Regions from separate parts of the Serratia sp. JSRIV002 genome, predicted to be linked through region 2. Evidence: predicted binding sites of a transcription regulator. Region 2 holds the regulator's gene; each other region holds the start of a gene.
The links. Region 2 encodes Fur, which represses iron uptake genes when iron is present. Its sites were predicted from a motif close to ATAATAATGAGAACNACTATCAA; they were not measured.
Positions count from the first base shown of each region.

Region 1 (4,483 bases), 1.9 Mb from region 2:
CGGTTCATCATGCTCGTGCTTCATCCCCAACGGCGCACCGCTGTGTTTTTCACGGCCAAAGATGGTTTGCTGCTCCTGCAACGGCGTCCGATCCCAAAATTCGACGTGGAAACGAATAATACGCGCGGCCTGATAGCTACCGCCAACAGCCCAGGCAGGTTCCCCCGCCTTATCACCGACCCACACCACCTGATCCATCAACGGCTTATCGCTGGTTTTTGGGTTGGCGGTGCCGTCTTTGAAGCCCAGCAGGTTAATCGGCGTCTCTTTGCCCCGGCTGCGGGCCGAGTGAGCCGAGATAAAACCTTCCCGCTTCCAGCGCACGCTGAGCAAGTCTGGCGAATGCTTGATGATATCGCGCAGCGCGTGGATCACCGTTTCATTGGTATTGGCACAGATTTGCAGCAGCAGGTCACCATGACACAGGGCAGCATCAAGTGAATCGTTGGGGAAACGCGTCATGGTTTGCAGGTGCAGCGGTTTCTGCGCCTGTAAGCCAAAGCGCTCATCAAACAGCGAGGTGCCAACGGAAACGGTGATGGTCAGATTATCGGGGTAGATCTCTGGCCCCATAATGCCCGAATCCAACGGTGGCAGCTTGGGATCGACCTCCGGAGCCTTACCGCCGCTGGTGAGGAAAGCGATACGGCTGGTCAACAGGCGAAATAGCCGTTCAAGATCCTGCTTGTTGGTCGCCAATACGTCGAAAGCCACCAGCATCATGGCCGCTTGCTGCGGCGTCAAAATACCGGCTTGGTGCTGGCCGTAGAACGGTTGTTTTTGCCAGCGTTCGTCCTGCGAGGTAGCCAGTGGCTCTTCTGCTGCCCGCGCCAGGGATGGCCCCGCCAACGCCAGAGCACCGCCCATCATGCCCAAACCCTGCAACAACCGCCTACGCGAAGGCGAAGCGGCCTGCTCATCTTGAGGAAACGGCCCGTTATGCGGGCCGGTCTTGTTGTTCATCATGCTCAGCCTTAATCCAGACCCAGCACGCCACGCAGCTGTGACAGGTCTTCTGCCAGCGTAGTGATCGGCCCTTTCATCGCATTGCGATCCGCGGTAGTCAGCTTCTCGTAAGACTCGTAACCCTCTGCGGTCTTGTATTTAGCCAGGATGGTGTCGACGGTTTTAAAGTTGGCGTCGATCTTGGCCAGCAGTGGCTGGTTGGCCTTTTCCAATAGCGGACGCAACAGGTTGACAATCTTCTGGGCGCCATCAACGTTGGCCTGGAAATCCCACAGGTCGGTACGGCTGTAGCGATCCTCTTCACCGCTGATCTTGCTGGCCGCCACTTCTTCAATCAGGCCAGCAGCGCCACCCACCACTTTACTTGGCGGGAAGGTCAGTTCACCGATGCGTTTTTGCAATTCCAGCGTGTCTTTATAGAGACCATCGGCATACTCATTCATGCCCTTGGTGGTGTTATCGGCAAACAGCGCTTTCTCCAGACGGTGGAAGCCGGTGAATTTCGGATCTTCGGCTTTTTTCTCATAGTCGTCTTCACGGGCGTCGATGCTGCCGTCCAGATCGGAGAACAGCTCGGCAATCGGTTCGATACGCTCGTAGTGCTGACGGGTTGGCGCATAAAGCTTGCGGGCCTGGGCCACATCACCGGCTTTGATCGCATCGGTGAACAGCTTGGTCTGCTTGACCAGCCCTTCAACTTCCTTGGTGACATAGACTTTATATTCGGCAATCGGGCCAACCAGATCCATCACATTCGGTTTGCCATCAGCTACCGCACCCGCAGCCGTGACGACAAGCTTGCCTTTCGGATTGCTCAGCAGCCCACAGGTCATGTCGTATTCACCCGGCTCGAGGTTTGCCGTCATTTTCTGGGTGAAACCTGGCGCGATATTTTCACGCTCTTCCACCACCATCACGCCTTTGAGGATTTCCCACTCCAGGTTCTTCTGGCTGGTGTTATGCACCACAAACTGGGTTTTACCGGCGGGCAGGGTCAACTGCATCGGCTCACACTGTTTGTCGTTAACGGTCACCAAAACTCGAGGGATATCCGCCGCCAGCGCGTTGAGGCTCAGCGCGAAAGCAGGAACGGCCAGTAATGCGGCATGCAATGCCTTGCGGCGAAATAACGGAGTAGACATACGGGATTCCCTAGTAAATTAGTGATGTGTCTTGCGTTGCGCCGGGATCGCAGAGGATTCCGTACGCTGCGGCAGGAAAAAGAAAATCAGAGCAGGGATCAGATACAGGAAATAGACCGCCACTTCGCTGACCGACGGCGCTTCCTGATAGCCGAACACTCCCTCTAACAGGGTGCCCAGCAGTGAATGCGTGGATAGCTGGTTGCTGAGGTCGAACGCGATGTCCTGGAAGTGGTTCCACAGTCCAGCCTCGTGGAAGGCACGGATCGCCCCGGCGGCCAGGCCCGCAGCCACGAACAGAATAAACAGGCTGGTCCATTTGAAGAACTTGGCCAGGTGCAGTTTGATACCGCCCCAATAGATCAGCATGCCCACCACGATGGCGCACGCCAGCCCGAGCATCGCACCGATAGGCGCGGCAATGCCCACATCCTGCTGAAACGCAGCCAACAGAAAGAACACCGACTCCAGCCCCTCACGGGCAACGGCAAAAAACACCATCGCCACCAACGCCCACCCTTGCCTTTTACTCGAGTTGAGGGCGTTATCGATCGCCTCTTCAAGATGCACCTTCACCGAGCGAGAAACGTTGCGCATCCAGAACACCATATAGGTCAGGATGCACACCGCCACCACCGCTACCAGCCCTTCGAACAGCTCTTGCTGTTTTTGCGGAAACTCGCCGGTGGTTTCATTGATGAAGATACCTAGCGCCAGGCACAGAGCAACGGCGACGATTACCCCAATCCATACCACACCAAGCCATTGACCGCGTTGAGTCCGCTTCAGATAGCTGGCGATCAAACTGACGATCAGCGCAGCCTCCAGCCCCTCACGGAACATGATAAGGAAAGGAACAAACATAGAATATTAACCCCTGAAAAGGCGTTTGTAGTCAGCCGCTGGCGCTGAGTAACCAGGCTGCGGCAATGTAAAGAAAAGTAAACCAGAACGATAGTGATTATCATTCTACTGAAAAGAAAAACAAGAGGCGGAAGTGTGATTTTTATTAATCAAATGTCGCTAGTTGTTACAGCTTGATGAGAGTCGTGAGGAGAAAAGCAGATCTCTCCCCGATTGCCGGGGAGAGATTAAGGCGGATTTAGACCGTTTTGAACTCGGCTTCTGCCAGATCAAAACGTTTGGTGATAGTTGCCGAAGGCTGGCGGCCCATCAGGCTAACCACCACGATGGCGATACAGCCAAACACAAAGCCTGGAATGATTTCATACAGATCCAGCCAGGCGTACTGCTTCCAGACGATCACGGTGATCGCCCCAACCAGCATACCGGCCAGTGCGCCGTTACGGGTCATACGCGACCACAGTACCGAGATCAGCACCACCGGGCCAAATGCGGCACCAAAACCGGCCCAGGCATAGCTTACCAGACCCAGCACGCGGTTCTCCGGGTTAGCCGCCAGGGCAATCGCCACCAGCGCTACCACCAGCACCATCGCACGCCCTACCCACACCAGCTCACGCTGGCTGGCTCCTTTGCGCAAGAAGGCTTTGTACAGGTCTTCGGTGATCGCACTCGAACAAACCAGCAGCTGACAGCTCAAGGTGCTCATTACCGCCGCCAGAATGGCCGACAGCAGGATCCCGGCAATCCATGGGTTAAACAGCAACATGGCCAGTTCGATAAACACCCGCTCGCCGTTTTGCGTCACATTGCCCGCTTGATCCGGGTTATTGGCAAAGTAAGCAATGCCGAAGAAGCCAACCGCAATGGTCCCCGCCAGGCAGAGGATCATCCAGGTCATACTGATGCGGCGAGCGCTACGGATGGTGCGGTGGGAGTCCGCCGCCATAAAGCGCGCCAGAATATGCGGCTGCCCAAAGTAGCCCAGACCCCAGCCCAGCAACGACAGGATCGCTACCAGATTCAGCCCTTTCATCATATCCAGATTGGCCGGGTTTTTAGCCGCGATCACCAACATCGAACTGTCGATGCCGCCCACGGCGAAGATCACAATCACCGGAGTGAGGATCAGCGCAAAAATCATCAGGCTGGCCTGCACGGTATCGGTCCAACTGACCGCCAGAAACCCGCCAATAAAGGTATACAGGATAGTGGCGGCCGCCCCGGCCCACAGCGCGGTGGCGTAGGTCATACCGAAGGTGCTTTCAAACAGGCGCGCACCGGCCACAATGCCGGAAGCACAATAGATGGTGAAGAACACCAGGATCACGATGGCGGAAATCACCCGCAGCAGTTTGCTGTTATCTTCAAAACGGCTGGTGAAATAATCCGGCAGCGTCAAGGCGTTGTTGTTGGCTTCGGTATGGACGCGTAACCGTCCTGCCACCAGCTTCCAGTTCAGGTAGGCACCGATGGTCAGCCCGATGGCGATCCAGCTCTCAGAAATCCCG
Region 1 is NZ_CP074143.1:3,605,545-3,610,027, forward strand. Features, by position in the region: gene efeB (iron uptake transporter deferrochelatase/peroxidase subunit) at 1-963, opposite strand, end outside; gene efeO (iron uptake system protein EfeO) at 975-2,108, opposite strand; gene efeU (iron uptake transporter permease EfeU) at 2,127-2,972, opposite strand; gene putP (sodium/proline symporter PutP) at 3,211-4,483, opposite strand, start outside.
Region 1: the regulator Fur is predicted to act here: its motif matches at 3,060-3,082, upstream of efeU (iron uptake transporter permease EfeU).

Region 2 (4,483 bases):
CGCTTTATTGACCAGCCCTGAGCCCAAGTGGCGAAAAAACGCGCTAGAGAGAATAGCTTAGCGCGTTTGTAGCTAAGTTAGGCATTGTCGTCGCTCCATCTGCTGGGGTAATATGGCGCGCTATAATTTTGCCACCCTGTCCAGGTGTGAAGCTGCGCTTGGCTGGGGGTGAATTTGGGTTAGGGTTTATTGGCCCGAATTGTGTAAATCGAACCGTCTGGAAGCGTAAACCGCTTTTTGATGCAAACTCCCTTGCAGTAGCGCAACAATGGCAAAAGAACAAACGGATCGCACGACGCTGGATCTGTTCGCAGATGAACGCCGTCCAGGGCGCCCGAAAACCAACCCGCTTTCCCGTGATGAACAGCTTAGAATTAATAAGCGTAATCAGCTACGACGGGACAAAGTGCGTGGATTACGGCGTGTAGAGCTGAAAATCAACGCAGACGCGGTAGATGCTCTCAACAAACTGGCCGACCAGCGCAATATCAGCCGCAGCGAATTGATCGAACAAATGCTGTTGGCCCAACTGGCAGAAGAACAGCCAGAACACTGATCTCTGCCGCCGCACGCGCGGCACGGCGTTAAGGATGACGCCAGATCGGTTCCACCTCCGCAGAGGCATCGCATAAACGCGATAAAACCTCAGGGCAAATTTCTGGCATGATACGCATTTACGGCTGAGCAAGCCTGCCCTTGGCAGCGCCTCAGGCCGCGTTTACGCAACACATTCATTTGAATTAAAAGGTTATCTTTACTATGGCTCATGTAGGCATTTTCTTTGGCAGCGACACTGGCAATACCGAAAACATTGCCAAGATGATCCAAAAGACGCTTCAGCAAAAATTCGGCAACGACGTGGCAGAAATCCACGACATCGCCAAAAGCAGCAAAGAAGATCTGGCAGCGTTTGATATCCTGCTGCTCGGTATCCCAACCTGGTACTATGGCGAAGCCCAGTGCGACTGGGATGATTTCTTCCCGACGCTGGAAGACATCGACTTTAACGGCAAGCTGGTGGCGCTGTTTGGCTGTGGCGATCAGGAAGACTACGCGGAATATTTCTGCGATGCGATGGGCACCATCCGCGACATCATTGAACCACGCGGTGCGGCCATCGTCGGCCACTGGCCAACCAAAGGCTACCATTTTGAAGCCTCCAAGGGTCTGGCTGATGATGATCACTTTGTCGGGCTGGCCATTGACGAAGATCGTCAACCTGAGCTGACCAACGAACGTGTAGACGCCTGGGTCAAGCAAATCAGTGAAGAGCTGAGCCTGGCCGAGATCGTCGGCTAAACCTCTGCCTCGGCGGATACGTAGCACATAGTAAGGGCGCCGTAGAGCGCGCCCTTCTGTTATCGGCATCACGGATTAGAGCAATAGAAGCTACAAGTTTGTAACTTCCTACCTCGCCACGGTAGACTGAGATATCGGTTTATCCCATCCATCAAAGCTTTGCATGATTACCCTGTAAACGTGCAAAGATAGGTTTGTTAACAACCGGCGGTTTCTATTTGCAGCAACCGGTTCTATAATGAGACGCAATTAACGCTTTGTGCCAACCGATGCCATAGGCGAGAACGCCTCAACTTGATTAGCATAGTAACAGGACTGAATCCGCATGACTGATAACAACTCCGCATTGAAGAAGGCTGGCTTAAAAGTCACTCTTCCGCGACTCAAAATCCTGGAAGTCTTGCAGGATCCGGCATGCCATCACGTCAGTGCGGAAGATCTGTACAAAAAACTGATAGATATGGGTGAAGAAATTGGCCTGGCCACGGTATACCGTGTGCTGAACCAGTTTGACGACGCAGGTATTGTGACCCGCCACAATTTTGAAGGTGGCAAGTCGGTTTTCGAACTGACTCAGCAGCACCACCACGATCACCTGATTTGCCTGGACTGCGGCAAAGTGATCGAGTTCAGCGACGAATCCATCGAAGTGCGTCAGCGCGATATCGCCAAGCAACACGGTATCAAGCTCACCAACCACAGCCTGTACCTGTACGGCCACTGTGAAACCGGTGATTGCCGCGAGAACGAAACGCTGCACAACAAGAACTGATCCTGGCCCGCCAGAACGCGAAAACCGCCTACACGGCGGTTTTTTTATGCCTAAATGACAGATAAAAAAATCCCCGGACAGGCCCGGGGAAAAATATCCACTCAATTATCACAATTGCAGTTTTCTCTCACCTCGCACTATCTCAGCCCACCTACCGACACGTAGGCGGGCGGAGTTCTCACTTACGCTTTTACTGGCTCGGCACGGCTGAAGCGTTTGCCATCCGGGCTAATCGCGCGGATTTGCACATCTCCCGCTACCGCAGGGCGCGCTTTATCGTCATAACGCTGCCACTGTTTGCCGCCGTCGGTGGAATATTCAATTCCCAGGCCAGGCAGAGCAATATTCGCCTCCAACTTGCCACCGATGATGCGTGCACCAGGGACCGGCAGGCGATAACTCACCCCCGCTTTATCCATCTTGGCCAGCTCACGTTGGCCAATCAGGTTGGCAAAGCGCAGCCAGTCCTGATCCAGGGTTTTGGTATCGACCTGATGGGTTTCGCCACCTTTGTACTCACGGCCAGCTTTGTAATCCTGTTCCCAGCTTGCACGGTGCCATGCACGTTCTGCAAGCGACACGGCACGTGGGTAAATCATGTATTCCATCTGCTGGTCGGTACGTACCACTTCGCTCCACAGCTGGGCGGAAAGACCGTATGCGCCCGGCCATGGTTTATCGCTCTTGGCGGTGAAGTGGTTACCGTCACGGTCCACCGAAGTTTCGGCGTTCTGCGGCAGGTTATTCGGTGCAAAGCTGAAGATCTTCTGCTCGTCGCTGAAACGGGTGCCCCAATAGTAACCGTGCTCGTCCGGGCTGACTTCATACGGGAAGTCCATGTAGACGTAGTCCGGGTTAGAGATCACCACGTCATAACCCTTGTTCGCCCAGTCGTTAGCCGAGTCGAAACCACCCCAGTACAGGGTATCCCAGAAGTTCACCGCCACATGGTTGGTCGCGAAGGCCTTCGAGTCTTTGGCATCTTTCAGGCCGTCCTGCCACGCCTGCATTCTGTCAATGCCGTGTGCTTTCACCAACTGGCTGACTTCCAGACCGAAGTAGCTTGGCAAGTGTTCCATATCTTCCACTTTGCCGTCTTTGATGATGGCCTGGCAAACCTGCGACTTGGCCCACGGCTTGTCTTCTTTGCTCAGATCGAGGATGCCCTTGCCCGCTTCCGGGTTTTTCACGTCGGTATAGCCAGCGCCCAGACGGATGTTCTTCGCTTCGTCCCCACCAAAGTGCCAGGTTTTCAGCGGCTGACCGGCCTCTTTGTGCATCTGGGCCACTTCACCAATCACTTTGTCCACGAAGTTTTTGGACGAATCCAGGCATGGGTTCAGGTAGCTCTGGCGGTTGAAGTATTGCACCGAGGTGGTGTTGGAGGTATCGGTCGGATCCACCAGGCGGAACTCGTTGGCTTCTTTCTCTTTCCCTTCGGCAAGCAGTTTCTTGTAGCGAGCTTCCATGGAAATAATCGCCGCACGGGCGTGCGCCGGCATGTCGATCTCAGGGATCACTTCAATCTGGCGTGCCTGAGCATATTTAACGATGTCGATATAGTCCTGACGGGAGAAGAAGCCACCGTGCGGTGCCGGGCCAGAGCCATATTGTGGCATCAGGCAGGTGGTCTCGCTCAGGTCATGACAACGCTGGCCTCCCACTTCGGTCAACTCAGGCAGGCCAGGGATCTCAATGCGCCAACCTTCGTCATCGGTCAGGTGGAAGTGGAATTTGTTCAGCTTGTAGGCTGCCATTTGATCCAGCAGGCGTAATACGGCGTCTTTTTGGTGGAAGTTACGCGCCACGTCCAGGAAGATGCCGCGGTATTGGAAGCGCGGTGCATCTTTGGCATCCAGCGTCGCGATCTTCTTGCTGCCATCCGAAGGGATTAACGACAGGATGGATTGCAGACCATAGAACACCCCAGTCTGATCGAAACCGACGATCTCGGCACCTTTCTCGCCGATCTTCAGCTGGTAGGCACCAGGCACGGCCTGATCGCCTTTGAATGCCGCTGGCTTGATATCCGTCTTGATTGGATAACCGTTCGCCTGGCTCTCAATGCCCAGCAGTGCAAAACGCTCGGCTGCGGCATCTGCCGCTGGCTTGGTCAAGGCGCTCAGTTCCAGCGCCACGCCTTTGCTCAGGTCAATATCCTTAGCATGGACTTTAACTTCCATCGGGGTTGGGATGATTTGCCCACGCAGCGATGCCATCGGCAACACTTTCAGATCCTGGTTCTTGGTGAAGCGGCTTTCCGGCACCATCAGAATGTTGTTGTCATCCTTGGTACGCTTCCACTGGTCGCCGGTGAACGGGGCAACAAACTGGTGAACATCTTCCGTATCGGTATTCGACAGGATCTTCGGCTGAGCATCGCCGGAAGTGGCATACCAGCGCGGCAGGAAG
Region 2 is NZ_CP074143.1:1,719,663-1,724,145, reverse strand. Features, by position in the region: gene ybfF (esterase) at 1-21, shown strand, start outside; gene ybfE (LexA regulated protein) at 269-556, shown strand; gene fldA (flavodoxin FldA) at 760-1,299, shown strand; gene fur (ferric iron uptake transcriptional regulator) at 1,625-2,071, shown strand; gene KGP26_RS07970 (beta-N-acetylhexosaminidase) at 2,254-4,483, opposite strand, start outside.

Region 3 (4,483 bases), 2.5 Mb from region 2:
GATCGCCATTCCGGTGCAGATCCAGGCGCTGACTGGGTCAACTCTGTTGGTTGGGCTTGCGGTGACCCTGGCGGGCGGCGGAATGTTTGCCGGTTTGCTGATGGGCGGGGTGCTGGCCGATCGCTATGAACGCCGTCGGTTGATCCTGTTTGCGCGCTCAACCTGCGGTGTGGGCTTTCTGGGGTTGTGCCTCAATGCTGCGCTGCCTGCACCTTCGCTAACGGCGATTTATCTGCTAGCGGTATGGGACGGATTTTTTGGTGCGGTAGGCGTGACGGCGTTGCTGGCGGCGACACCGGCGATCGTTGGCCGTGAGAATATCGTGCAGGCCGGGGCCATCAGCATGCTGACCGTACGCTTTGGGTCGATCCTGTCTCCCGCTATCGGCGGGTTGGTGATCGCTGGGGCAGGTATCAGCTGGAACTATGCGCTGGCGGCCTTGGGGACGCTGATCACTTTGATCCCGCTATTAAAATTGCCTCAGTTGCCACCACCACCGCAGCCGCGTGAACATCCGTTGCGGGCGCTGATCGGCGGCTTCACCTTCCTGTTCCAGAACAAGGTGATTGGCATGGTGGCGCTGATTGGTGCGTTGATGACCATGGCCAGCGCGGTGCGCGTGTTATATCCGGCCATCTCCGGTATGTGGCAGGTCACTACCCAGAGCCTGGGGATCATGTATGCGGCGGTGCCATTAGGGGCGGCGATTGGCGCATTTACCAGTGGCCGGGTGGCTCAGGTGGCGCGGCCGGGCTGGATGATGTTGATAACGGCGATAGCGGCTTTCGTGGCCGTGGGGCTGTTTGGCCTGATGCCTTGGTACGGTATGGCGCTGTTGTGCCTGGTGGTGTTTGGCTACCTCAGCGCGCTGAACTCGCTGCTGCAATATGGCCTGATACAGAACCTGACGCCGGACGCGTTTCTGGGCCGGATTAACGGCCTGTGGACCGCGCAGAACGTTGTAGGGGATGCGCTTGGTGCCTTGCTGCTCGGCGCGATGGGGGCATTTATGCTGCCAGCGATGAGCTCTACCAGCTTCGGTTTTGGTGCGGCGCTGCTGGCCGTGGTGCTGGCGTTTGCCATGCGTGGTTTGCGCAACGTGAGCATGGGCGGGCAGAGCGATAAACTCCAACCCGCCGTTGCGGCTACGGAGAAATAAACAGCTTTTCCAGACGCGTCAGCAAGTTGCTGGCGCTGTAATAATCCAGGCGGAAGGTGTCGTTCCCCAATGGGTAAACCCGCTTATTCTCCACCGCTGGCAGATGAGCCAGGAAACTGTTGCTCATCAGCCGCTGTGCATCACTTTCATCGTTGGCGAATAACAGCAGCGTTTGCCCATTCAAGCCTTCTGCCAGGTTTTCACCGCCAAGTTGGACGATATCTTTACGCGCCCCTTGGCTGGTGCTGGCGTTGAGTTTTGGTGGCAAAGTGGCCAGGGTAAAGCCTAGCTGTTGCAGCAGTTGCCCTTGGGATGAGTCTGCGGTCCACAGGTTGGCATTCTTGCCATCGCTGCGAAATACCAGTGCCGTTATGGGCTGTGGTGGCAATGTCATCTGCTGTTTCAGCGTTTTCTCACGGCGATCAAACTCGCTGACGATCTTCTCCGCTTGTGCTTCATGGCCGGTCGCTACGCCGAGGATGTTGGCCAGTTCCTGCCAGCTTTTATCGTCGTAGTTCACCACCAGCACCGGAGCGATGGCCGACAGCTGATCGTACAGGCGCACCGCAGAATCGGCCCCGGTAGCGGACATCACAATCAGGTCAGGTGCCTCACCGGCGATTGCCTCGGCGTTGGGTTCACCAATATATAACCGCTTCACTCCACGTTTGGCCGCAATCTCTCCCCACTGGTGGAAAAAGCCCTGCCGATCCGATAGCCGGTTGTTTGGGCTGGTGGCTCCGCTGGCGATCACCGGAGCGTCGATCGCCAACAGCGTACCGGTGACCGTCACGCTGGTGGAGACGATGCGCTGTGGAGGTTGTTTAAGGGTGATAACGCCGTGTGAGGTTTCGATACTGCGCGGCCAGGCTTGAGTCTCGGCTTGGGCAACGCTCAACGCCAGCAGGCCAAACAGCGCCAGGCTGAGCCGCAGGGGGATTGACATCGGTGAGATCCTTTTAATCCGAATGATTATCATTCATTGGTCATAAACCACCAAGTTTACCCCTTAATGTGGGTTAGCAGAAGAGGTTACGTTTATTGACATGGTCAGTTCTGGCAGGTACTTTATCGCGGATGCAATACAAATGATAATCATTATTATATTGGTTATTGTTAATGAAACAAGAGGAAGTACCTATGGACGTAGCCGTTAAGGGCGCTGCGCAAAAGGACCTGCAACAGGGTGTAGATCTGGCACAGGCCGCCACAATATCCCCGACTTCAGGTTTCTTTTTTACCTCGCCTTTTCGCAGTCTGAGCACCCAGGGATGCTTTGCCCGCATCACCTTGCCAGCGGTGGATGGCGATGACCTGCAGGGCCAATTCCAGCAGGCGATACAGCAGACATTTGCGCAGGCCCGCAAGGCAGGCATCAAGGATCCGCTGCTGTGCGGCGCAATCCCTTTCGATACTCGTCAACCCTCGTCACTGTTTATCCCGCAACAGACGCAATGGTTCGAACGTGAAACCCTGCTGACCAGCTTAGCGCCTGCTGCTGGACCGATCCCTGAGATTGTCCGCCAAACCGAGTTGCCAGCGCAGCCGCAGTTTATGCAGATGGTTAGCGATGCCGTGCAGGCAACTAGCGGTGATCGATTGGATAAGGTCGTGCTCGCCCGCCTGTTGGACATTGAAACCAGCAAGCCGGTAGACCACGCAGCGCTGATGGCGCGCATCATTGCCCAGAATCCGCACGGCTTCCATTTCCACGTGCCGCTGGCAGAGGGGGCATTGGTGGGAGCCAGCCCGGAGCTGCTGCTGCGTAAATTTGGCGACCAGTTCCATTCCAACCCGCTGGCGGGTTCGGCTCGGCGCGAAAGCGATCCGCTGCAGGATCGGGCCGTCAGCGAACAACTGTTGGTTTCGGGTAAAGACCGCTATGAACACCAGATCGTGACCGAAGGCATGCGCCAGGTCTTGGCTGGGCGTTGCAGTCATTTGCATATTCCCGCAACCCCTGAACTGCTCAGTACCACCACGCTGTGGCATCTTTCGACGCCAATCGACGGTGAAGTGGCCGACCGGGCAGAGAATGCCCTGTCGCTGGCCTGCCTGTTGCACCCTACGCCGGCATTATGCGGTACCCCAACGCTGGCAGCTCGCGATCTCATCGAACAGCTTGAGCCGTTTGACCGGCAGCTGTTTGGTGGCATCGTCGGCTGGTGTGACGCCGAGGGCAACGGAGAATGGGTCGTCACCATCCGTTGCGGCACCGTGAAGGGTAATCAGGTACGCCTGTTTGCCGGTGCGGGCATCGTGCAGGACTCTTCCCCGCAGTCCGAATGGCACGAAACTGGTACCAAACTCAGCACCATTCTGCGTGCGTTTGGCCTTAATCAAGGATAGAGAGTCCCCCATGACTATTGCTTTTACCCCCTGGCCTGAAGAGTTCGCGCGCCGTTACCGCGAACGCGGCTATTGGATCGATCGACCGTTGACCGACATCTTGGCCCGTCAGGCAGATAACGACGCTATTGCCATGATCGACCCGCAACGCAGCTTAAGCTATCGCCAACTGGAACAGCTTTCCGATCGTCTAGCCGCCGCCCTGTTACGGCGCGGGCTACAATCCGGTGATACTGCGTTGGTTCAACTAGGCAACGTGGTTGAATTCTATGTGGTGTTCTTTGCCCTGTTGAAAATCGGCGTGGTGCCGGTGAATGCCCTGTTCAGCCATCAACGTAGCGAACTGAACGCCTATGCCAGTCAAATCAAGCCTGCGCTGCTGATTGCCGATCGCGAACATGCCCTGTTCGCGCAGGAGCCGTTCCTGGATACGTTCAGAGAACAGCATCCTTCGCTACGGGTGGTTGGGCTGCGTAATCAGGCCGAAGGTGAACAGGCGTTGGCTGCTTGGCTGGAAGAGGATCCAGGTGCTTTTGAACCGACGCCAACGGCCGCCGATCGGGTGGCGTTTTTCCAGCTTTCCGGTGGCAGCACCGGTACGCCGAAGCTGATCCCGCGCACCCATAACGATTATTACTACAGCATTCGCCGCAGCGTAGAGATTTGCCGTTTTGACAGTGCTACCCGCTATCTGTGTGCGTTGCCGGTGGCCCACAACTATCCAATGAGTTCTCCGGGCGTGTTGGGGGTGTTTTACGGTGCCGGGCTGGTGGTATTTGCCAGCGATCCTGCGGCTGCCCAATGTTTCAAACTGATCGAACAGCATCAGATCACGGTCACCGCGTTGGTGCCGCCTGCGGTTACCCTGTGGTTGCAGGCGATCGAAGAGTGGGGCAGCAATCAGCCGTTAGCCAGCCTGGCGCTGCTGCAGGTCGGCGGAGCCAAATTGGGGGAAACCCTGGCGGCCCGCATACG
Region 3 is NZ_CP074143.1:4,227,031-4,231,513, reverse strand. Features, by position in the region: gene entS (enterobactin transporter EntS) at 1-1,159, shown strand, start outside; gene fepB (Fe2+-enterobactin ABC transporter substrate-binding protein) at 1,146-2,105, opposite strand; gene KGP26_RS19930 (isochorismate synthase) at 2,300-3,508, shown strand; gene KGP26_RS19925 ((2,3-dihydroxybenzoyl)adenylate synthase) at 3,519-4,483, shown strand, end outside.
Region 3: the regulator Fur is predicted to act here: its motif matches at 2,242-2,264, upstream of KGP26_RS19930 (isochorismate synthase).